2 regions of the Vibrio profundum genome follow, and region 2 is predicted to be linked to the other one. Evidence: predicted binding sites of a transcription regulator. Region 2 holds the regulator's gene; the other holds the start of a gene.
The links. Region 2 encodes PurR, which represses purine synthesis genes. Its sites were predicted from a motif close to TNANGNAAACGTTTNCNTNA; they were not measured.

Region 1: a site for PurR is predicted at 2,212-2,231, ahead of purL (phosphoribosylformylglycinamidine synthase). Genes of this name have one in related genera too.

The regions. Positions count from the first base shown of each region.
Region 1 is NZ_JAKJTA010000003.1:49,454-53,952, forward strand. It holds gene tadA (tRNA adenosine(34) deaminase TadA) at 1-15, shown strand, start outside; gene L4C34_RS00320 (hypothetical protein) at 64-195, opposite strand; gene mltF (membrane-bound lytic murein transglycosylase MltF) at 490-2,031, opposite strand; gene purL (phosphoribosylformylglycinamidine synthase) at 2,374-4,499, shown strand, end outside.
Region 2 is NZ_JAKJTA010000003.1:462,100-478,594, forward strand. It holds gene L4C34_RS02085 (substrate-binding periplasmic protein) at 1-465, opposite strand, end outside; gene L4C34_RS02090 (MFS transporter) at 542-1,759, opposite strand; gene purR (HTH-type transcriptional repressor PurR) at 1,962-2,966, opposite strand; gene torD (molecular chaperone TorD) at 3,166-3,822, opposite strand; gene elyC (envelope biogenesis factor ElyC) at 3,981-4,844, opposite strand; gene cmoM (tRNA uridine 5-oxyacetic acid(34) methyltransferase CmoM) at 4,901-5,680, shown strand; gene mukF (chromosome partition protein MukF) at 5,695-7,032, shown strand; gene mukE (chromosome partition protein MukE) at 7,013-7,744, shown strand; gene mukB (chromosome partition protein MukB) at 7,741-12,198, shown strand; gene L4C34_RS02130 (SIR2 family protein) at 12,685-13,857, shown strand; gene L4C34_RS02135 (ATP-binding protein) at 13,860-15,695, shown strand; gene L4C34_RS02140 (hypothetical protein) at 15,742-16,116, shown strand; gene L4C34_RS02145 (hypothetical protein) at 16,259-16,495, shown strand, end outside.

The DNA of each region.
Region 1 (4,499 bases), 420 kb from region 2:
AAGCTAATTAAGTAGTGTTTTAAGCAAACACTCATTTGATTAAGTGTTTGCTTTTTTGCGGTGTTAGTCAGTAATAAACTGATTAAAGGCACGGTTGCGCCAGATAATTTTCTTTTTATTGTTGGCTAACATTCTTTTACGACGAGTTGTCGAAGCCATAGGCTTGAGGCGCTTAGTACGAAAATTACTTTTCATAATAGCCTCCCTTATTAAGTAATGTATTGCATATGTCGCTTAGCCAGTGATTTTAAAGCTAACGACGAGATCTGGATGTTAGGCGTAAACAAGTCTTTCATTTTACTCGACCAAAAGGGCAGGTTCGGCATCTTCACTTCTACCTTTCCGTTTCATTTAGCACGATATATCATCCAGCCGAGGTAGAATATAGGCCTGCTTAGCGCCTAATTCAAGTATTAACCTAAAAAAGTCGCCTAAAAAAACAACGACCTTATGCCTTTAAACAGGTTAACCTAAGGCGTATTTCTATTTTTAGTCTGCCTTTTTCTCTTGGCCTTCTGGGTTGCTAGCCGTCGAGGTGGCGGCTGATTGCTCGGGGGGAGTCAGCAGGCTAGGGCTTGGCTGAATGACCGTCAGATCATTCATGTTTACTTCTTGAGAGCTAGCGATACGCTGATCGATATGGCCAATGATACTTTGGTAGTAACGTCGGATATTCTCCACATAATCTCTTGCTTCATCACCGCGTGCGTAGCCGTATCGAGTATGGCTATAGTATTTGGCTTGTTTTAGTAGCGGTAAGCGATCTTTTACATCCGCCCAAGAATCTGGGTTGCCACCTTGTGCTTTGGTTAACCTCCGAGCATCCATCATATGACCAAAGCCTACGTTATAAGAGGCTAAAGCGAACCAAATCTTTTCATGGTCATTAATGCTATCTGGCACTCTTTGCACCATGCGGCGTAAATACTCGACGCCACCACGAATGGATTGATCAGGATTGAGGCGGTTGGTTACGTTCACACTTCTTGCCGTCGGTTGAGTGAGCATCATGATTCCACGCACACCCGTTGGCGAAACCGCTTTTGGGTTCCAGTGAGACTCTTGGTAGGCGACGGCTGCAATCAAGCGCCAATCAAAGTTGCCCGCGTATTGTTTAAATAAGGGTTCCCAGCGTTCGAGCTTGCCATTCAAAGCGCGGATAAATGCTCGGGTATCAACGTAGTCGAATGTGTTGATATGGCCTATGTATTTTTCTTCTAAGGTCGCGAGCTGGCCTGATTGTTTGAGGTGGCCAAAAAATTCAATCATGAGCGCGTATAACCCTTCATCATCAGAGCGCCTCAAGTACCAAGAGATAGGTTGGTCTTCGGTTAGCTCTATTGCAGAAGTGAGTGTGGGATAGACACGTTGTGATAGCGAGAGTTCAACGGAGTCGGCGACAGTGAAGTCAAGCTCTCCCAATGCCACCTTTCTTAGTAGCTCATTGACATCGGCTTCTTTCTCCGCTTTGAAGATTAAGCTCGGGTAGCTCTTCTTTAAATTCTTGGCCGTTGCGTCAAAGCGAGATTCGCCGACGACTTCAAAAATAGGCTTACCTTGATTTTGTTTTAGGAGTTCGTCTTGCTTGGCAACCAGCTGCTTAACACTTTTTGGTTTCCAGTTTCCTTTTTTATACACCAATTGTTGGCTGACATAATAATAAGCCGGTCCGGCTCGGAACTGATGTCGGGTATCCGCTGGAGGGCTAACGCCTGCGGCGATAATATCAATTTCGCCTTTTTTCAGCGCTGGGTAGAGGGCCGATACACGATAAGCGGGTTTCATCTCCAACTTGACGCCCAGTTCGTCGGCAAATTCGCGTGCCAGCTCATAATCAACACCCGCAGGGCCGTCTGGACCTATATAGTAGGAGAGTTGATTATTTAAGGTGCCTACGCGCAATACGCCGCGTTCTCGGATCAGATCAAGCTCGCTTTTTGGCTTGGATTCAATTTGGCAGCCAGATAAGATCATTGACACTGCGACAATGGCGACGGTGTTACGTAGTTGGTGGAAACAAATTTTAAACATTACTCATACGTCTCATACATTCTATATAGCCAATTGTTCTAGGACTAAACGTCTCAAAACGCTTACGGCATATGCCTTTATATCAAAGCGATAGTGATTGGCAAAGCGGATTCCGCCAAACCACGGCCTACGTCTGCAATTTACCCATCACAATGTAGCGATAGACGTCTAGGAAAAAAATGACGCAAACGGTTGCTTTTCTTGTTACATCGCAAAAACAAATGCTTTATAATGCGCGCATCAACACAAGGTGTGATCGGCATAAGTCTCAATTTCTAAGTACTAACTTATTGAGTTTATACCAATATCACTTTAATCAACTGCATTAAGAGACCTAAGCACATGAGAATTTTGCGTGGTTCCCCAGCTCTTTCAGAGTTTCGTGTTAACAAACTACTAGAACTTTGTCGTGAACAGCAGCTACCTGTTACTGGTATCTATGCTGAGTTTATGCACTTCGCTGATCTTACGACGGAGCTAGATTCTCAAGAAGTTGAGAAGCTAGAAAAATTGTTAACTTACGGTCCGACGATCGAAGAGCATACACCAGCAGGTCTAATGCTGTTTGCAGCGCCTCGCCCAGGTACGATTTCTCCATGGTCATCTAAATCTACCGATATCGCGCAAAACTGTGGTCTGGACAAAATTAAACGTCTAGAGCGTGGTACGGCTTACTACATTGAAACATCCGTCGAGCTGACAGCGGATCAAACGACCGCACTGAGAGCTCTGATTCACGATCGCATGATGGAAGTCATCTTTACCGACTTCGATGCTGCTCAAGCCTTGTTCCAAGTCGCAGAGCCTGCACCTCATGCTGAAGTAGACCTTCTTACTGGTGGTCGTAAAGCGCTAGAAGAAGCGAACGTGACCTTAGGTCTTGCGCTTGCTGAAGATGAAATTGATTACTTACTTGAAAGCTTTACGGTTAAGCTTGAACGTAATCCAACTGACATTGAATTAATGATGTTTGCTCAAGCAAACTCAGAGCACTGTCGTCACAAGATCTTCAATGCAGATTGGACCATCGATGGCGTAGAACAAGACAAATCCTTGTTCAAAATGATTAAGAACACTTACGAGACCACACCTGAACATGTCTTGTCTGCTTATAAAGATAACGCAGCGGTAATGACCGGCTCTGAAGTCGGTCGCTTCTTCCCAGATTCAGAAACTCGTCAGTACAACTATCACCAAGAGAAAACGCACATCTTGATGAAAGTTGAAACGCATAACCACCCAACGGCAATCTCTCCTTGGCCGGGTGCATCGACAGGTTCAGGCGGTGAAATCCGTGATGAAGGCGCGACAGGTATCGGTGGTAAACCTAAAGCTGGTCTGGTGGCTTTCTCTGTTTCAAACTTGAAGATCCCGAACTTTGTTCAGCCATGGGAAACGGATTTTGGTAAGCCAAGCCGTATCGTAAATGCACTTGATATCATGCTTGAAGGTCCTCTTGGTGGCGCGGCATTCAACAACGAATTTGGTCGTCCTAACCTGCTTGGTTACTTCCGTACTTACGAAGAGAAGGTTAACTCTCACGCAGGTGAAGAGGTTCGAGGTTACCACAAACCAATCATGTTGGCTGGTGGCCTAGGTAACATTCGTGATGAACACGTTCAGAAGAAAGAGATCCCAGTAGGCGCAAGCCTAATCGTTCTTGGCGGCCCGGCGATGAATATCGGTCTTGGTGGCGGCGCGGCGTCTTCAATGGCTTCTGGTCAATCAGCTGAAGATCTTGATTTTGCTTCTGTTCAGCGTGAAAATCCAGAAATGGAGCGTCGCTGTCAGGAAGTGATCGACCGTTGCTGGCAGCTAGGTGATGACAACCCAATTGCCTTTATCCATGATGTGGGCGCGGGTGGTATCTCGAACGCACTTCCTGAGCTTGTAGATGATGGCGAGCGTGGCGGTATCTTCAACTTACGTGATGTACCAAACGATGAGCCGGGTATGAGCCCACTTGAGATCTGGTGTAACGAATCTCAAGAGCGTTACGTAATGGCCGTAGCAGATAAAGACATGGCTACCTTCGAGGCGATTTGTAAGCGTGAGCGTGCGCCATACGCTGTTGTGGGTAAGGCCACCGAAGAGCGTGAACTCAAATTAGAAGATTCACACTTCGACAACACGCCAATCGACATGCCAATGGACATTTTATTAGGTAAAACACCTAAGATGCATCGTGATGCTAAAACGTTGAAGGTGAGCAACCCAGCCCTCGATCGCTCAGGCATTGAAATGAATGAAGCGGTTGACCGCCTTCTTCGCTTGCCAACCGTTGCAGAGAAAACATTCCTTATTACCATCGGTGATCGCTCGGTAACTGGCCTAGTTGCTCGTGACCAAATGGTTGGCCCTTGGCAGGTTCCTGTTGCTAACTGCGCAGTGACTGCCGCGAGCTACGATTCTTACCACGGTGAAGCCATGTCTCTTGGTGAGCGTACGCCAGTGGCGCTACTAGACTT
Region 2 (16,495 bases):
AACGCCACCGTAAACATAGCCGACACGATACTTTTTGAGATCACTTAGCTGAGTGAAGTTGATTCCATTGGGAAAGCGATCTTTTAGATAAAACAGGTGTAACGTAGCTTGATATAGATTGACTGAGATGAAATTTGAAGACTGTTTTCTTTCTGTAAACCAGTTTTTTGATCCGATCACCGCATGACTTTTTTGCTCGTCTAATGCCCACTTTATTCGGGCCATTGGGTAAATATCAAAATGAACTTTGATATTTTCAGCGGCAAATGCCGCTATGGTCATTTTGTTTAATACAGACTCATCTGTTCCCATGAGTGGAGGATGGTATACAGTTCCAAGTTTGAGAAATTCTTGAGCTTGAGCCTTGAAGGGGAATAAAGCGAGAGACGCACATATCACCACAATAATCCCCCATGTTATAGCAGATGTAGAATCATGGAATCGTCGTTCTAGTACTTTCCTCATCGTTGCCTGTACCCGCTTCTAAGTTTGTTGCCATCTCTGAAGGATTATAGTTGATGATTGCGTCATTCAGGTCTTGTTATCCTGTGGGGAGGCGGGGAATATCGCTCTTTGGAGACGCTACTCGGCTGCGAGCGAAGGCGAAGCAAGAAAGCAACAGTAGGGAGACAACCACATAGCAAGTCGTCAGGCTGAGCATACTTTTCATCGCGACGTTGTTTAATATAATTAGAGCAAGTCCCGTAAACAGCATCTTAATCCCCCCTTGTACGGCACTAGCAACCCCTCTGTTCTCTTTTATTTCTTGCATACATAGCGATAGAGCCAGCGGCGCTGAAATTCCGCACGTTACAGAAAAAATCACGGTTGTGAGCCAAATAGTGATTATGTTAACGCCATATAAGTAGTTGACGGCTGATAATGTGACAGCGGCAATCAGAGCGAAAACGATGCACCCATGCAGTAGTTTTTCGCTATTGAGGCGATATAGGTGTTTGGCTAGCATCAGGGAGCCTAACACTAAGCTAGCCGCGTATAAGATGTAGAGTAAGGCATTATCTAACGGAGAGTAATGGTGATGGGCAAGTATAAACGGCATGTAGGAATAGAACGCAATGGTGATGGTGAACAGCAGTGCTGAGATAACGCTGAACCAAATAAAGCGGGTGATTTTAAGGATCAGCAGGTAGCTTGAAAGCTGCTGACGGATGTCCATCCTGGCTGCCGTTGGAGTATGTGTTTCTTTAAGTTTTCGGGCTAATACGAATATGGCGATCAGAGTGAATATCGATAAGCCCACAAAAACGGCGCGCCATGCAAACCCTTGGAGTATTACCGCGCCGATCAGCGGCGCCAGCGCAGGCGAGAGTTGGCTGGAAATGGAAAAGTAGGCAAACGCTTTCTTAATCGTATCTTGTCTATCACATACATCGGAAATAATCGCCCGAGCAATCACGGGAGCGCCCCCCGCCCCTAAGCCAGTGAGTAAACGACACGCATAAAGCTGCTCGATATTTTGTGCAAAGGCCGATAAGAGTGCCCCGGTATCGACAATCAAAAACGCGAGTAATATCGCTTTCTTCCTGCCATAGACATCAGAATAAGCACCATAAAAAAATTGTGATATTGCCGCACTCACCAAGTAGATGACAATGAGTTGTTTGGTTTGGTATTCACTTACCGACAGCGATTGCATGATATAGGGAAGGGCAGGATTGAGCATATCCATCCCCATGAGCCCAATCACCAATATGAAACAAGAGAATAGAATCGTGTGTTTTTGCGTTGTATTGAACATAATAATCGCGAGGAGTGAGTAGATAGCTGTGCGATATTATTAACGAGAAACAAGTTTTTTTCTGGTTGTGCTTCTCAGTATTGAATCGCACGTAGAATGGGGCGCATTTCTCAGGAAGATTTGGCGTGCCAGGTAGGATACAAAAATGCCCGACTAGATTAGCCGGGCATTCAGTTAAAGTATTTCAAACGTTTAACGGCACTTAGCGAATATCTTTTACCGTATTGCGCACGACTATCTCAGGCTGCATTTCGAAGACACGTTTTTCGTGTTTTTTATCCTTGATGCGTTCAAGTAGAATTTCGAATGCGTTTTTACCCACTCGGCGCTTAGGCTGGTGGATAGTGGTAAGCGGTGGTGAGAAATATTCCGCTAACTCAATATTGTCATAACCAATAACTGACATATCTTCAGGCACTTGTATGCCTTTTTGCTGCAAACGACTAATTAAGCCAAGTGCCATGGTATCGTTAAAGCAAAATACCGCTGTTGGCTTTTTATCCATGACTGCAATTTTATCTGCCGCGAGCACGGCCGTGTCGCATTCAAAATTGCCTTCTAAGATCCAGTCCTCGTTAACCTTAATGTCTTTCTCCGACAATGCGCGTTTGTAACCTCGAATGCGCTCTTGGCAGGCCGCTTTTTCTATTTGTCCGCTTAAACAAGCAATATCAGTGTGGCCGTTATCCATCAAGAATTTGGTCGCTAAATAGCCACCTTCTTCTGAGTTATCGATGATTTTGTCAGCTTGTGAGCTCTCAGGGCCCCAATCCATCACGACTTTTGGAATATCTTTGTGTTGGTCAAGCATCTCACGCAATTCTTCAGTTAGGTCAGAACACATCACCAACATACCGTCAACGCGTTTCTCAGCGAGCATGCGAATATAGTCGCGCTGCTTTTCGTAGATCCCACCAGTGTTACACAAAATCAAAGTGTAGCCTTGACGGTAACAGTAGCTTTCAACACCATCGATGACTTCAGAGAAAAACAGGTTCGTCGACTGAGTGACTAGCATCCCGATAGTGCGTGTCGTGTTGCATTTTAAACTGCGTGCGACCGCGCTTGGCGCGTAGTTGAGTTCTTTTACCGCCGCTTGAACTCTCTCTTGCGTGGTTTCAGCAACAAAACGAGTCTTATTGATTACGTGTGAAACTGTGGTGGTTGATACGCCAGCGAGGCGTGCAACGTCTTTAATGGTGGCCATTGTTCTGTCCTATTATTTCTGCCACATTTATTTGGACGGGCAGACAGTCCTACATACAGCAAAACCGCCAAACTACGGCGGTTTACATAATTTCATCATCTTTTTCTCGATTGCGTTGCCGATTTTAGTGTGCCTGTCTTATTACCGCAACAGAAAACCACGCTCTGACTTTGTTTATTGGCTTAATTTGCACGGTATTTTACAAACGCTGTTTAGTCGCGAGGTATTCACAATCCAGTTCAAGGAAGCAAACTAACAAGCGTGCGATCGATGCGTAGAAGCCAAAGCTGTCTTTGTGATTGAGTTGCTCTCTAAAGTCATATAACCAAGACAGCAAATAACGGCGGATAAACATCTCTTGTTCAGTGAGCGCTTCATTGAAGTGCGCCAGTTTTTCGAGCTCGTTGGAGCGAATAATTAAATTGCCAAGAAAGTCGAGCTCATTAGAGATGTGATCGGCAGGTTCTTTGTTGGATGGGTCGACAGTGACATAGTGGCTGGCCATCAAGGCCACAATCTCTTGGGTCGAAGTATGTAAAGAGGGGTTGGCCACGTTACGGTAATGAGATGCGCAGGTGGAAATGACGTTCTGATTCGAACTGAGGAATAGGTCGTTAAAGTCTGACGCTAGCACAATTTGCGCATCTTCCATTGTCCTCAACTGGTTGATGCAATGGAGTAAGTCGTCACTGGGTTCCGTAAGAATGGGAACCTCTCCAAGCCCTTCAACAAAAGTTTTAAGTTCGTCGCTTTGATACTGATCTAACTCAGTCTCAGACAGCTCCCGCACAAAAAGCCCCGAGATCCACCAATAGATCTCGGCTCGCTTTTCATTAAAGGCTTTTAACTCATCCATGGCGGCCACTTCTTGCTATCCATGCTTATATTTTAATCAATAAATGAAACTTTGCTGGAATGTCGGTGCATTCATGTCTGAGGTGGGAGATCAAACAGGGCAGCGATTAGACTGCCCATAAAGTATATTGCGAGATAATGGCTGGGCTTAAGTCGCCATTAAAGTGAGGTTTCCGGGTCTTTTGGGGTAGCTTCGGTATAGTCAGTTGCCACCCAATCCCTTAGAGATTGCCACATCAACCCCAGCTCTTCGTGCCAGTAAGTCTCTGTTTGTTCGAGGTATTTAGCTTGGGGTGTATATTTTATCCATGCCTGAGAAATATGCTTTTGCGCTAAATAGTTAGTGGGGGCAGGCAGAGGGTATAAACCAGCCGAGTGAAACTCATTCAGTGCACGAGTCATATGACTTGCAGAAGTTACTAGCACCATTTTTTTCTGCTTAACGAAAGCGGCGGCTTGCCTAGCTTCCTCCCAAGTATCCTGTGCAGTTTCAAGCAGAATGATATCCGTTTTTGGCACACCGAGTGATAGGGCGACTTTCGCCATCATTCGAGCATTGCTCACTTCTGAACCCGCCGCGTAGCCTGACAGAATCAATTTTGAGCCTGGGTACATACGCATAACGCGGATGCCCTCAGCTAAGCGCATCAAGCCTGTGCGACTTAACTCGGAGGTAGGTGGGATCTGGTCATCGACCACGTGACCGCTGCCCAAAACCATAATGTAATCGATGTGCTCGTCGACGGGAAAGAAAGCACTGTGTTGCCGTTCTAAGGGCATAAGCAAACGAGTCGAAACGGGTTGAAAGGAGATTAAAAAGATCCCTAATAAAGAAAATAGCACCACTAAACAGCCAGACTTTCGCCGAGTGGTAAACATGATTAGCATCAGCCCGAAAAAACCCAGTAATAGCATCGCGGGTAGGGGCATGAGTAAGGAAGAAATTATTTTTTTCAGCACAAACATACTTAAATAGTCCGAAAAATCACCAATTGAAAGGAAAAAGAAACAAACTTTCTTTATTCCTGCCGTTCATATGACAGAATAGCAGCACGATTCGCTATAATAACGTAACGCCTGTGACAGAAGACCGCAATTTCGACGATATTGCCCACAAATTTGCAAAAAACATCTATGGCTCTGACAAAGGAAAGATTCGCCAAGCTATTGTTTGGGAAGACTTTACTGACATACTTTCTGCTCTAAATTGCGAGAATGCAGCATTGCGAGTTCTGGATGCTGGCGGTGGGCTAGCCCAGATGTCGCAAAAACTGGCTAAACTCGGCCATAAGATTACACTGTGTGACTTATCAAGGGAAATGCTTCAGCTTGCTAAGCATGATATTGAAAAGCATGGTCTTATGGAACAATATCGTTTTATTCATGCGCCTGTTCAGTCGATTGCTGAACATTTAGACGATCCTGTCGATTTTGCCATGTTCCATGCTGTCATGGAGTGGCTTACCGATCCAAAACTTGCGCTTGATACCGTTTTACAACAAGTAAAGCGGGGCGGTGTTGCGTCTGTTATGTTCTACAACCATCATGGCTTAGTGTACAAAAACGTTATGTGCGGCAATATTCCTCATGTACTGCAAGGAATGCCACATCGTAAACGTTTTAAGCTTCAACCACAGCAAGGATTGTTGCCAGAAGATGTGTATCGATGGATTGAAGACGCAGGCTTTGAAATTTGTGGAAAATCGGGCATTCGTTCGTTTAGCGACTACATAGGGAATGTCGAGTACATGGGTGACTACACATTTGATGATGTGTTGGCTCTTGAAAAGCAACTATGTAGACAAGAACCTTATTTATCATTGGGCCGATACATTCATGTCTGGGCCCAAAAGAAGTAACTACAGGAAAAAGGATGAGCGAAGAGACTCAACGAGTCGCTGATCAGCCTATTGAAGAGTTGGTCGGCTGGATTAGACAGCACGATTTCTCCTTACACCTCTCAACAGAGCGCTTGGCATTTTTGATAGCCCTTGCGGTTCTGAGCAATGAAAGATTTGATGAAGAGTTGGGTGAAGGGGAGCTGCACGACGCATTTTTGTTTGTAACGCGCATGTTTGAAGATACGGGCGAAGCCTCGATCTTTAGAGCAAACAATGCCGTCAACGAAATGGTGTCGCAGCGTTTGCTAAGCCGTTTTACCAGCGAAGTGACGGAGGGGGCAAGTATTTATCGATTGTCTCCACTAGCCATTGGCATTACCGATTATTATGTTCGTCATCGCGAATTTTCTAAATTGAAACTCTCGATCCAGTTGTCGATCGTAGCGGATGAGATGTCGAAAGCGGTTCAAGCTGCACAGGAGGGCGGAACTGTCGAACATTGGCAGAAAAACGTCTATGGCGTGCTGAAATACTCAGTCAATGAAATTTTTGACCAAATCGATCTTAACCAGCGTGTGATGGATGAACAGCAACAATCTGTTAAAGAGCAAATTGCTGAGTTGCTGCACAAAGATTGGCGTGACGCGATCAACAATTGTGAATCGCTACTGACAGAAACTTCTCACACACTGAAAGAGTTGCAAGACACCCTGCAAGCCGCTGGGGATAACTTACAAACTCAATTGTTAGATGTGCAAGAAGTGATCTACGGCAACGCTGAATTAGAGTTCGTCTCTGAGTTGCTGTTTGGGTTGCAGATGAAGCTCGACCGTATTATCAACTGGGGTCAGCAGGCGATTGACTTGTGGATTGGCTACGATCGCCATGTGCACAAGTTTATCCGAACTGCGATTGATATGGATAAGAACCGTGCCTTTAGTGCGCGCTTGCGTCAATCCATTCAAGATTACTTTGATGAGCCTTGGTTCTTGACCTTTGCGGATGCAGATAAGCTGAGTGACTTGCGCGATGAAGCCCTGGTGCTACGCGACGATGAAGTGACTGGGCAAATGCCACCAGAAGTGGAATATCAGCAGCTCGAACAAGTAGATGATGAACTGTCTAAGCGCATTTCCGATATGTTGCAGGCTCATAAAGAGAAATCTGCCGCGATTGACTTGGGTTCAGTGCTTAAAGATTACTTGTCGACCCATCCTCATACTCATCACTTTGATCTAGCACGTATGGTGATAGATCACGCAGTTCGACTAGGTTATTCAGGCTCAGACTATCACGCTGTGCAACCTGACTGGCAATCGATAAACGAATTTGGTGCAAAGGTACAAGCCAATGTCATTGACCGATACTAATGAATACATGCCTGACAATCTTGTGAAGGCAATCTCCAACCCTCTTTTTCCTGCATTGGACAGCATGTTGCGCGCGGGGCGTCATGTGTCAACGGAAGATCTGGATAACCACGCACTACTGGCAGACTATGAAATAGAGCTTGCTCAGTTTTACAAACGCTACAACACGGAACTTGTTAAAGCGCCCGAAGGGTTCTTTTACTTGCGACCGCGTTCGACTTCTTTAATTGGTCGCAGTGTATTGTCTGAATTAGACATGCTGGTGGGCAAAGTGTTGTGTTTCCTCTATTTGAGCCCAGAGCGTCTGGCGCACGAAGGTATTTTTACCAATCAAGAGCTCTACGACGAATTGCTGCAATTGGCTGATGAAAACAAATTGATGCGCTTAGTGACTAACCGCGCGACAGGCTCTGATCTGGATAAAGAAAAGCTGTTTGACAAGGTAAGAACCTCACTGCGTCGCCTGCGCCGTTTGGGTATGACCATCAATATTGGTGAAACTGGCAAGTTCCGTATCAGTGAATCTGTGTTCCGATTCGGCGCTGATGTTCGCGTTGGTGATGATGTGCGTGAAGCTCAGTTGCGTTTGATTCGCGATGGTGAGGCCGTCGTGCATAGCAGCCAGCCCGATCAAGGTAGCTTGTTAGAAAATCAAGAAAGCATTCAAGAAAGTGATAGTGAAGATAACTCAGCGCGAGAAGGTGAATTATGATTGAACGAGGTAAGTATCAATCACTGACGATGGTCAACTGGAATGGCTTTTTCGCACGGACGTTTGATATCGACAATCTAGTGACCACCTTGTCCGGCGGTAATGGTGCGGGTAAATCGACCACAATGGCGGCCTTTATTACCGCCTTGATCCCCGATCAGAGCCTATTGCACTTTCGTAACACCACAGAAGCGGGCAGCTCTCAAGCTTCAAGAGATAAAGGCTTGTTTGGTAAGTTGCAGCCAGGTGCATGTTACGCTGCGTTAGAGGTAGTGAACTCTAAACAACAAAGAATTATTTTTGCCGTCAAGCTACAACAAGTAGCAGGGCGAGATAAAAAAGTTGATATCAAACCGTTTGTGATTCAAGGGCTTCCGAACAAGTATAAGCCGACGGATATACTGATTGAAAACGTGTCTGATACTCACGCACGAGTGCGACAGCTGACGGAGATTAAAGATTCAATAGCTGAACTTGACGGTGTGTATTTCAAAACCTTTACTTCGATTGTTGATTACCATAGCCAGATGTTTGAGCTAGGTGTGGTGCCAAAAAAACTGCGCAATAGCAGCGATCGCTCGAAGTTTTATCGCCTGATTGAAGCCTCATTATATGGCGGTATTTCAAGCGCTATTACCCGCTCTCTACGTGATTACTTGTTGCCACAAAATGGTGGCGTGAAGAAAGCCTTCCAAGATATGGAATCGGCACTTCGTGAAAATCGTATGACTTTAGCGGCGATCAAGACAACGCAGTCGGATCGCGATTTGTTTAAGCATTTGATCACTGAGTCGACCCATTACGTCTCAGCAGATTATATGCGCCATGCGAACGAGAGACGAAACAAGCTTGAGAAAACGTTATCGCTGAGAACAGAACTACAAGGGGCAAACACCACCTTAGTTGAGCAGACCACTTTGCTTAACCGTATTGGTCAAGACCTCAACTTGCTAGCGGAACAAGAACAATCGTTAGAGCAGGATTTACAAGCCTCCAGCGATCATTATCAGTTAGTGCAGACCGCGCTACGTCATCAAGAGAAAATTTCTCGCTATCAAGAAGATCTCTTCGAACTTAGTGAGCGTCTTGAAGAGCAAGCGATGGTGGTTGAAGAAGCGCAAGAGCGTGTATTGATGGCCGAAGAGCAATCGAGCTTCTCAGAAGAGGAAGTGGATAGCCTGAAAAGCCAATTGGCCGATTACCAACAAGCGCTCGATGTGCAACAAACTCGAGCCTTGCAGTATCAGCAAGCAGTTGAGGCGCTCAATAAAGCCCAGCAGAGCATCGATGACGATACGCTCAGCGTGGAGAATACGGCTGAACGCATTGCTGAAATGAAGCAGCAGGAAGAAAAGAAGACGGCGAACCTGCTGACGCTTAAACACAAGTTGGATATGTCTTCCGCGGCATCACAACAGTTTGAGCGAGCATTCTCTCTTGTTAAGCAAGTGGATAACAAAGTAGAGCGCCGAGAAGCGGCGCCTCACGCGAAAGCCATGATTGGTCAAGCAAGAGAAGCGAAGCTGCTAGCGCAAAACGAACAGCAATGGCGCGCTCAGTATCGAGAAGTCGATCGCTTAATTAAGCAAAAGCAACAAGCGGTACATTTCGTTAATGAGTATCAAAGTCAGCACAACAGCCGGTTAACCGATGAACTGAGCGTGGAAATGGAGCGTGAGCGCCATGCCGCTAGAATCGATGAGCTGGAAGTGTCGCAGGAAACACTACGTGACACGCGCAGTGAGCAACATCGCCTAGATACAGGGTATCAAGCTGAGATTACGCAACTAGAAATCAGAGCGCCAGCTTGGATCATCGCAAATGACGCGCTAACGCTGCTACGAGATCAAACAGGCAAAGAGCTTTGTGATAGCCAAGCCGTGTTAACTGAAATGCAGCACACTGCCGACAGAGAGCGCTCAGCATCGATTGAAAAAGACAAATTAGCGACTCGCCGTAGCGATATCGAACAGCAAATTGAAACCTTAGCTTCCCCAGGTGGTGCCAATGATCCGCGTTTGAAAGGGTTAGCAGATACCGTCGGCGGTGTTCTGCTGTCTGAGATCTACGATGATATCGCCTTAGAAGATGCTCCGTATTTCAGCGCTATGTATGGCCCAGCTCGTCGTGCCATCGTGGTTTCTGATTTGGCTGGCATTAAAGAGAAGCTGATCGATCTCGATGATTGCCCAGATGACTTGTATATCATCGAAGGTGACGTAGATGCATTCGATGACAGCAGTATGATGGCCGATGAATTGGACGGCGCGGTGTGTGTGCAAGTCAACGAGAGGCAGCTTCGTTACTCACGTTTCCCAAGCATTCCTTTGTTTGGCCGCGCGGCACGTGAGCAGAGATTAGAAAAACTCCGTGAAGAGCGCGAAGAACTCGTCGAGCAACATGCGAAAGCGGCGTTTGACAGCCAAAAACTTCAGCGTCTCTACCAAAGTTTTAGCCGTTTCGTTGCCAAATACATTCAAGTGGCGTTTCACCCTGATCCAGAGCAAGCATTGCAAAATGTGCGCGATAAACGCAACCAAGTGCTCCGCGTCTTGGCTGAGCTCGATGGCCAAGCCCAGCAGCAGCGCAGTCAGCTAACGGCGAGCAAACATGCGATCAGTTTGATTGATAAGCTTGCCCCTAGTATTGAACTTATCGCCGATGATACTTTGCCAGAGCGTCATGCCGATCTAGAAGATAAGTTGGCCAAGCTTGCTGAACAAAAAACATTTTTGGCCAATCATGCCAAAGCATTGCAAGAGCTTGAATCTTTGGTTAATGCGCTTGATGTGGACCCACAGCAGTTCGCCAGTATTGAGCAAGAATATCAGCAAGCAGACCGCGAGCTTAAACAGCTCAAGAGCCAGATGTTTTCGCTATCGGATTTAGCTGAAAGACGCCACCACTTTAGCTACTCAGACTCGGTTGCCATGCTCGATAAAAGCAGTGAACTGAGTGAGCAATTAAAACGTAAACTGGTGTCGGCTGAAAGTTCGCGAACCCGCAGTCGTGAAGAATTTAAACAAGCGCAGAGCCAGCTAAGTCAATATCATCAAGTGTTGGCCTCGCTAAAAAGTGCGCACCAAGCCAAGCAAGAAACGGTTCAAGAATTCCAATTGGAAGTGCGTGAACTGGGCGTGGTCGCGGCCGATGAAGCGACATTGCATCAGGCGGAGTTACGCCGCACTGAGCTGACTCAAAAATTATCTCAAGTGCGCACACGCCGCAGCGAATATGAGAAAACCACCACCTCTACCGAACTGGAAATGAAAGGTTTGCTCAAACGTGCCAAAGCGGCGAAAAAGGAATACATTGTTCTGCGCAAATTGGTCGTCGAATCTAAATCGGGCTGGTGCTCGGTGATGCGTTTGGCCCGTGACAGCGACGTAGAAAGCCGCTTGCACAAGCGAGAGCTGGCTTATATGTCGGCGGGTGAGCTGCGTTCGATGTCGGATAAATCTCTTGGTGCGCTGCGCCTTGCGGTTGCCGACAACGAGACGCTTCGCGATGCGCTACGTTTATCGGAAGACAACACTAAGCCAGAGCGAAAAGTCCTGTTTTATATTGCGGTGTATCAGCATTTAAAAGAGCGGATTCGTCACGACATCATTCAAACAGCAGATCCAGTTGAAGCGATTGAAGAGATGGAAGTGGAACTGGCTCGCTTAACAGAAGAGCTCACTCAGCGTGAAAACCGTTTGGCGATCAGCTCTGAGTCGGTGGCTACCATCATCACTAAGACCATTCAACGTGAGCAAAACCGCATTCGTATGCTCAACCAAGGCCTATCGAACATTTCGTTTGGTCAGGTGAAAGGCGTGCGTTTGAACGTGAAAACACGCGAGAGCCATGCAGTGCTCTTGAGTGGTCTTTCGGATCATCAAGCCCAGCATAAAGACCTATTTGAGAGTGCGCGCTTTACCTTCTCTGAAGCCATGGCGAAGCTGTTCCAACGCGTGAACCCGCATATCGATCTTGGCCAGCGTTCTCCGCAAATCTTGGGCGAAGAGTTGCTTGATTATCGTAACTATCTAGAGCTCAGCGTGGAAGTGAATCGCGGCACCGATGGTTGGTTACAAGCCGAGTCGGGCGCACTATCAACGGGTGAGGCGATCGGTACTGGTCAGTCTATCTTGCTCATGGTGGTGCAAAGCTGGGAAGAAGAATCCCGCAGGCTGCGCAGTAAAGATATCGTGCCATGTCGTCTTCTGTTCCTAGATGAAGCCGCACGCTTGGACGCTAAATCAATTTCAACCCTGTTTGAATTGTGTGAGCGTTTGGATATGCAGCTACTCATTGCAGCTCCTGAAAACATCAGCCCAGAAAAAGGTACTACCTACAAACTGGTGCGCAAAATCTTCAAAGATCACGAACACGTGCATGTCGTGGGGCTACGCGGCTTTGGCGAAAAACCCGCCGCCGAAAGCTCTCAAGAGTTACTTGAAGAGATATAAGCTCAATGAACAACGCCCTCATATAGTATGAGGGCGTTTTTTTAAGCGTTGGCGGGGTATAGAGGTTGGCGAAATTCGCATTCGCATTTGTCGTCGGATTTCGTCTAAAAACTTGCTGCCATCTCTACTTCCTTTTTTCTGTATATCTATACCGTTTATTAAGTTTGAATGTTATTTGAGTATGGAAAATGGCTTGTTTTGTCGGAATTGCTAGCTCGTTTTGTCTAAAGGTGAATTAGTAATCCTCTGTTAATCAATGGATTTATCTTGGAGATACTCAAGATAACGAGCCATGTTAAAAAAGATAACAGGCGGGCTCGTTTGCATGTAATGGTGAAATGAAAAACAAGGTAAATATGCTTTGTTTTTCATGGGGTTATGATAGGTTGGTTGAGATTTTGGCGGGCAACAAAACGAGCCAGCCTGTTATTAAGAATGTTATAACACTTGCATAATTCAGACTATCGCGCAATTTAAGGAGAATCAGTGAACGAAGTATTAGACGGAGAATTATTTTCTCAAGTAGAAGAGCATTTAAAGTGCTCTGAACAAAGCTGGCTGCTCGGTGCGGGCATAAGCTTTGATGTAAAACTTCCTTTAATGTATCCGCTGACCAATAAGGTTGTTAAAGACCTTGAAAAAGATAGTGCCGAATCGTACAAAAAAATCATATCTCCTCTAATTGATGAGTTACCAGATAATTGTCACATAGAGCATGTTTTAAGCCACCTTGGCGACTATGCGGCATTAGCTGGGCGTAACAAGGATAAAAAGATACAAATAAATGGCAGCAGCATAAACTTATCAGAGTTAGAAGATGCTCATGCAGATGTCCTGCTATCTATATCCAACACAATACGTTCAGGATATGTTGAAGATAAAGATGGAAAGATGGTCGAGCAGGGTACCCCGCACGAGCCAATAGTTTGTGTGAATTCACATATTAGTTTCGTGGATGTGTTATTTAACCATTCCCTGGCAGGGATATATGAACGAAGAAAACCCGTAAATATTTTTACAACTAACTACGACACCTTACTAGAAGACGCTCTCGCATTAAACAGAGTGCCATACTGGGATGGGTTTTCGGGTGGTGCCGTTGCCCATAGGACTCTGAGTTATGGTGATGAACTACCACAGAATGGCTACAGAGCAAATTTGATAAAGTTACATGGCTCTATTGACTGGTACCTCTGTGATAAAGGGAATGTTTGGCGAGTTAGAGATAATGACAATTATCCCGAGAAAAAAAAGCGCGTCTTAATTTATCCTCAAGCAACTAAATATGTTGCCACCCAACAAGATCCATTCTCAACTCAATTTGATCTTTTTCGGAAATCACTTAACTCAACTGACAGTAATCTTTTAGGAGTTTGTGGCTATAGTTTTGGTGATGACCATATTAATAATGAAATAGAATTTGCCTTATCCAAAGAAAGTAACAAAACAGTTTTAATCGCATTTCTAGAATGCCGTGATGAAATTCCTGAGTGTCTTGAACGGTGGCGTAATAGCAGCTTCGGAAAAAGAATAATGATTGCTTCTCTAAAGGGATTATTTGTTGGTAGCGAGGGGCCATTTTCTAGAAAAGAAGATGATGATTATTGGTGGACATTTGCCGGAATGACATCCATTCTGAAGAATGGATGTGAGGTATAAATATGTTTTTACCTGTCGATGAACTTAAAATAGGCCAAGTAGTAGAGGTTTCCGGTACAAATATCAAAGTTGAGGTATCTGATAGCATCTCAGAGTTGTCACGTACATATAACGGCCGTGTATATCCTATTGGGCAAATTGGAAGCATGGTGAAAATTCACTATGGAAGAAAATTGATATTTGGGCTGGTTACATTGCTTCGTATGCGCTCAGAAGAAATGATAGAGGCAGGGCAGCCGATTACTGCAGACTCAGATCAGCGTGTTATGGAGGTTCAATTATTGGCAGAGGGGAGCTGGGTAAACTCGGAAGAAAAGCTAACATTCAAGCGCGGTATTAAAACTTACCCATTACCTCAGCAAGGTGTATATCTATTAACTAACGACGAAGTCGCTAAATTATACCGATCAGCTGAAGGAGAGAGGAATGAAAAAGTTGATCCGTTGGTTCCATTTGCAGTTTATGGAGCCTCTGAATCTACAATTTGCCGAGCAAATATAAATAAAATGTTTGGCATGCACTGTGCGATATTAGGATCAACAGGGTCTGGAAAATCTGGGACTGTAGCTGCCATTATACATAGTGTTCTTTCTCACCAGCATGAAGGAAATAATCTATCACCTCAAATTATTGTGATTGATCCTCATGGAGAGTATGGCGCTGCGTTTAAAGAAAGAGCTATTTTGTATCGAGCTTACAACATTGCTGAGCAGGATAACGATCAGCTAGAAATAAAATTACCTTATTGGTTGATGTCGAGTGATGAATTTACGAGCTTAATAATAGGGAAGACTGAACGTAGTGCAACGAGCCAAAATAACGTTGTTCAGAAAGCATTAGCTCATGCTCGCATGGTAGCTGCTGGAATTGTTAAACCATGCCCTTCCGAGTTCGGCACTGTAGCATTGGGTCACCTAGATAACTTTGACGATCCTGATTTATGCGAAGGTCATGATAGCGCTGAGATCGTTGAGTTTGATAGAGATAGGCCACGTCCATTTTCATTGGAAGAGTTTGAAAATCATATAAGGTATATACAAGGCGGGAGGATTGACAAAGGAAAACATGCTACCGAAACACCTTCTAAGCTTTCTGGTTCCCCGATCCTTTCTGCTTTGGATAAATTAAAAGTCCTCAAACGTGATTCAAGATTGTCATTTTTAATGAAGAGCTGGACTAAAGAAGAACCTGGGCTGGATCTGTCTCAAATTCTAAATCAGTTAGTTGGTAGTCCTCAGCAAGCAGGTAAAGATATTAGAGTTATAGATATCTCTGGCTTACCTAATGAGGTTGCAGGCCCTTTGGCGGCGGTTATCGCCAGACTACTTTTTCAATATAAAGTATATCAAACACAAGCTGAAAAAGTTAAAGATCCAATTCTCCTAGTATGCGAAGAGGCGCATCGCTATGTTCCTGATCATGGGGAAGCACAATATGCTGCAGCCCAAAGTGCCATACGAAGAATTGCACGAGAAGGAAGGAAGTATGGAGTTGGATTAATGCTGGTTAGCCAAAGGCCAGCAGATGTTGATAGTACCGTAATTTCCCAATGTGGGACATGGGTGGTTTTACGCCTTACCAACTCTGCAGACCAGCAACATGTAGCAAGGTTTTTGCCAGATGGCTTGTCGGGAATGGTCGGTGCACTCCCTATACTTTCTCAACAGGAAGCAATATTTGTTGGTGAAGGAGCTGCTTTACCTTCAAGAGTAAAGGTAAGAGATCTGAAGCCAGAACAATTACCTAGGTCTAGTACAGTTCCATTTGCTGAGGGTTGGGCTGAAAATAGATTAACGATAGATGAACTTAAAGTAATCGCTGAAAGAATGTGCGATTAGAGAGGTTGCTACGCAGTTGATGGCGGCGTTATAGCTCAGGGATAACATGAAGTATAAGTTAATTAAATCAATGGCTCACAACTTTACTCACTCATTTGTTGGTGGGTGCAACTATGTTGATGACGCATTTGTATTCGAAGATTTATACACTTTAGCTCGCCTGAACAAAGGCAAGCCTGTTCAGGTTTCTTGGGTTCCAGTTCGTACTGAGGAGCTGTTTCGTCTTACACCGAGGATAAGGAAATCAATAGGTTATTACCGAGAGTGGCTTCCAAAACATGCAGCGAGTCACAATGTTTCCTTAGACTGCCTTAAAGAGTTTTATCTTCAAGTCTACATGGCTAAAAATCACCAGATATATGTGGAAGTAGTTACAGTTGATGACCGCGGTAAAAGAGTTGAGCAGCACGTTTATGCTTAAGCTATAAAAACTGTTTAAGAGTGATTCGCAACACGTGGCATTTTTACTGTGCGTTGCGTTTAGTGTTTAAGGTGGTGTGCGGGAGCTTCGGTATTGCGTTGCTCACACCTTAGCAGGGCGTAGAACTATTCAAGGAGATATCGTGTACGATGCACACTCATTAAGTGGAATAATAAAAAGGATTGGTTCTGATCTGCCTCGGCGCGTGGAATATTTGAAGAAGGAGCCTATTGTCACTATGGGCTATATGACTTCTTTAGATATGAATACTCCAACGCGATATCAAACTGTAAGAGTTCGAGAAGAGCGCAACTCTAAACTCGTTGGAATATTGCTAGCTCACCCAAAATCAGCAATATCTAAAAGTGAAATAGTTAGT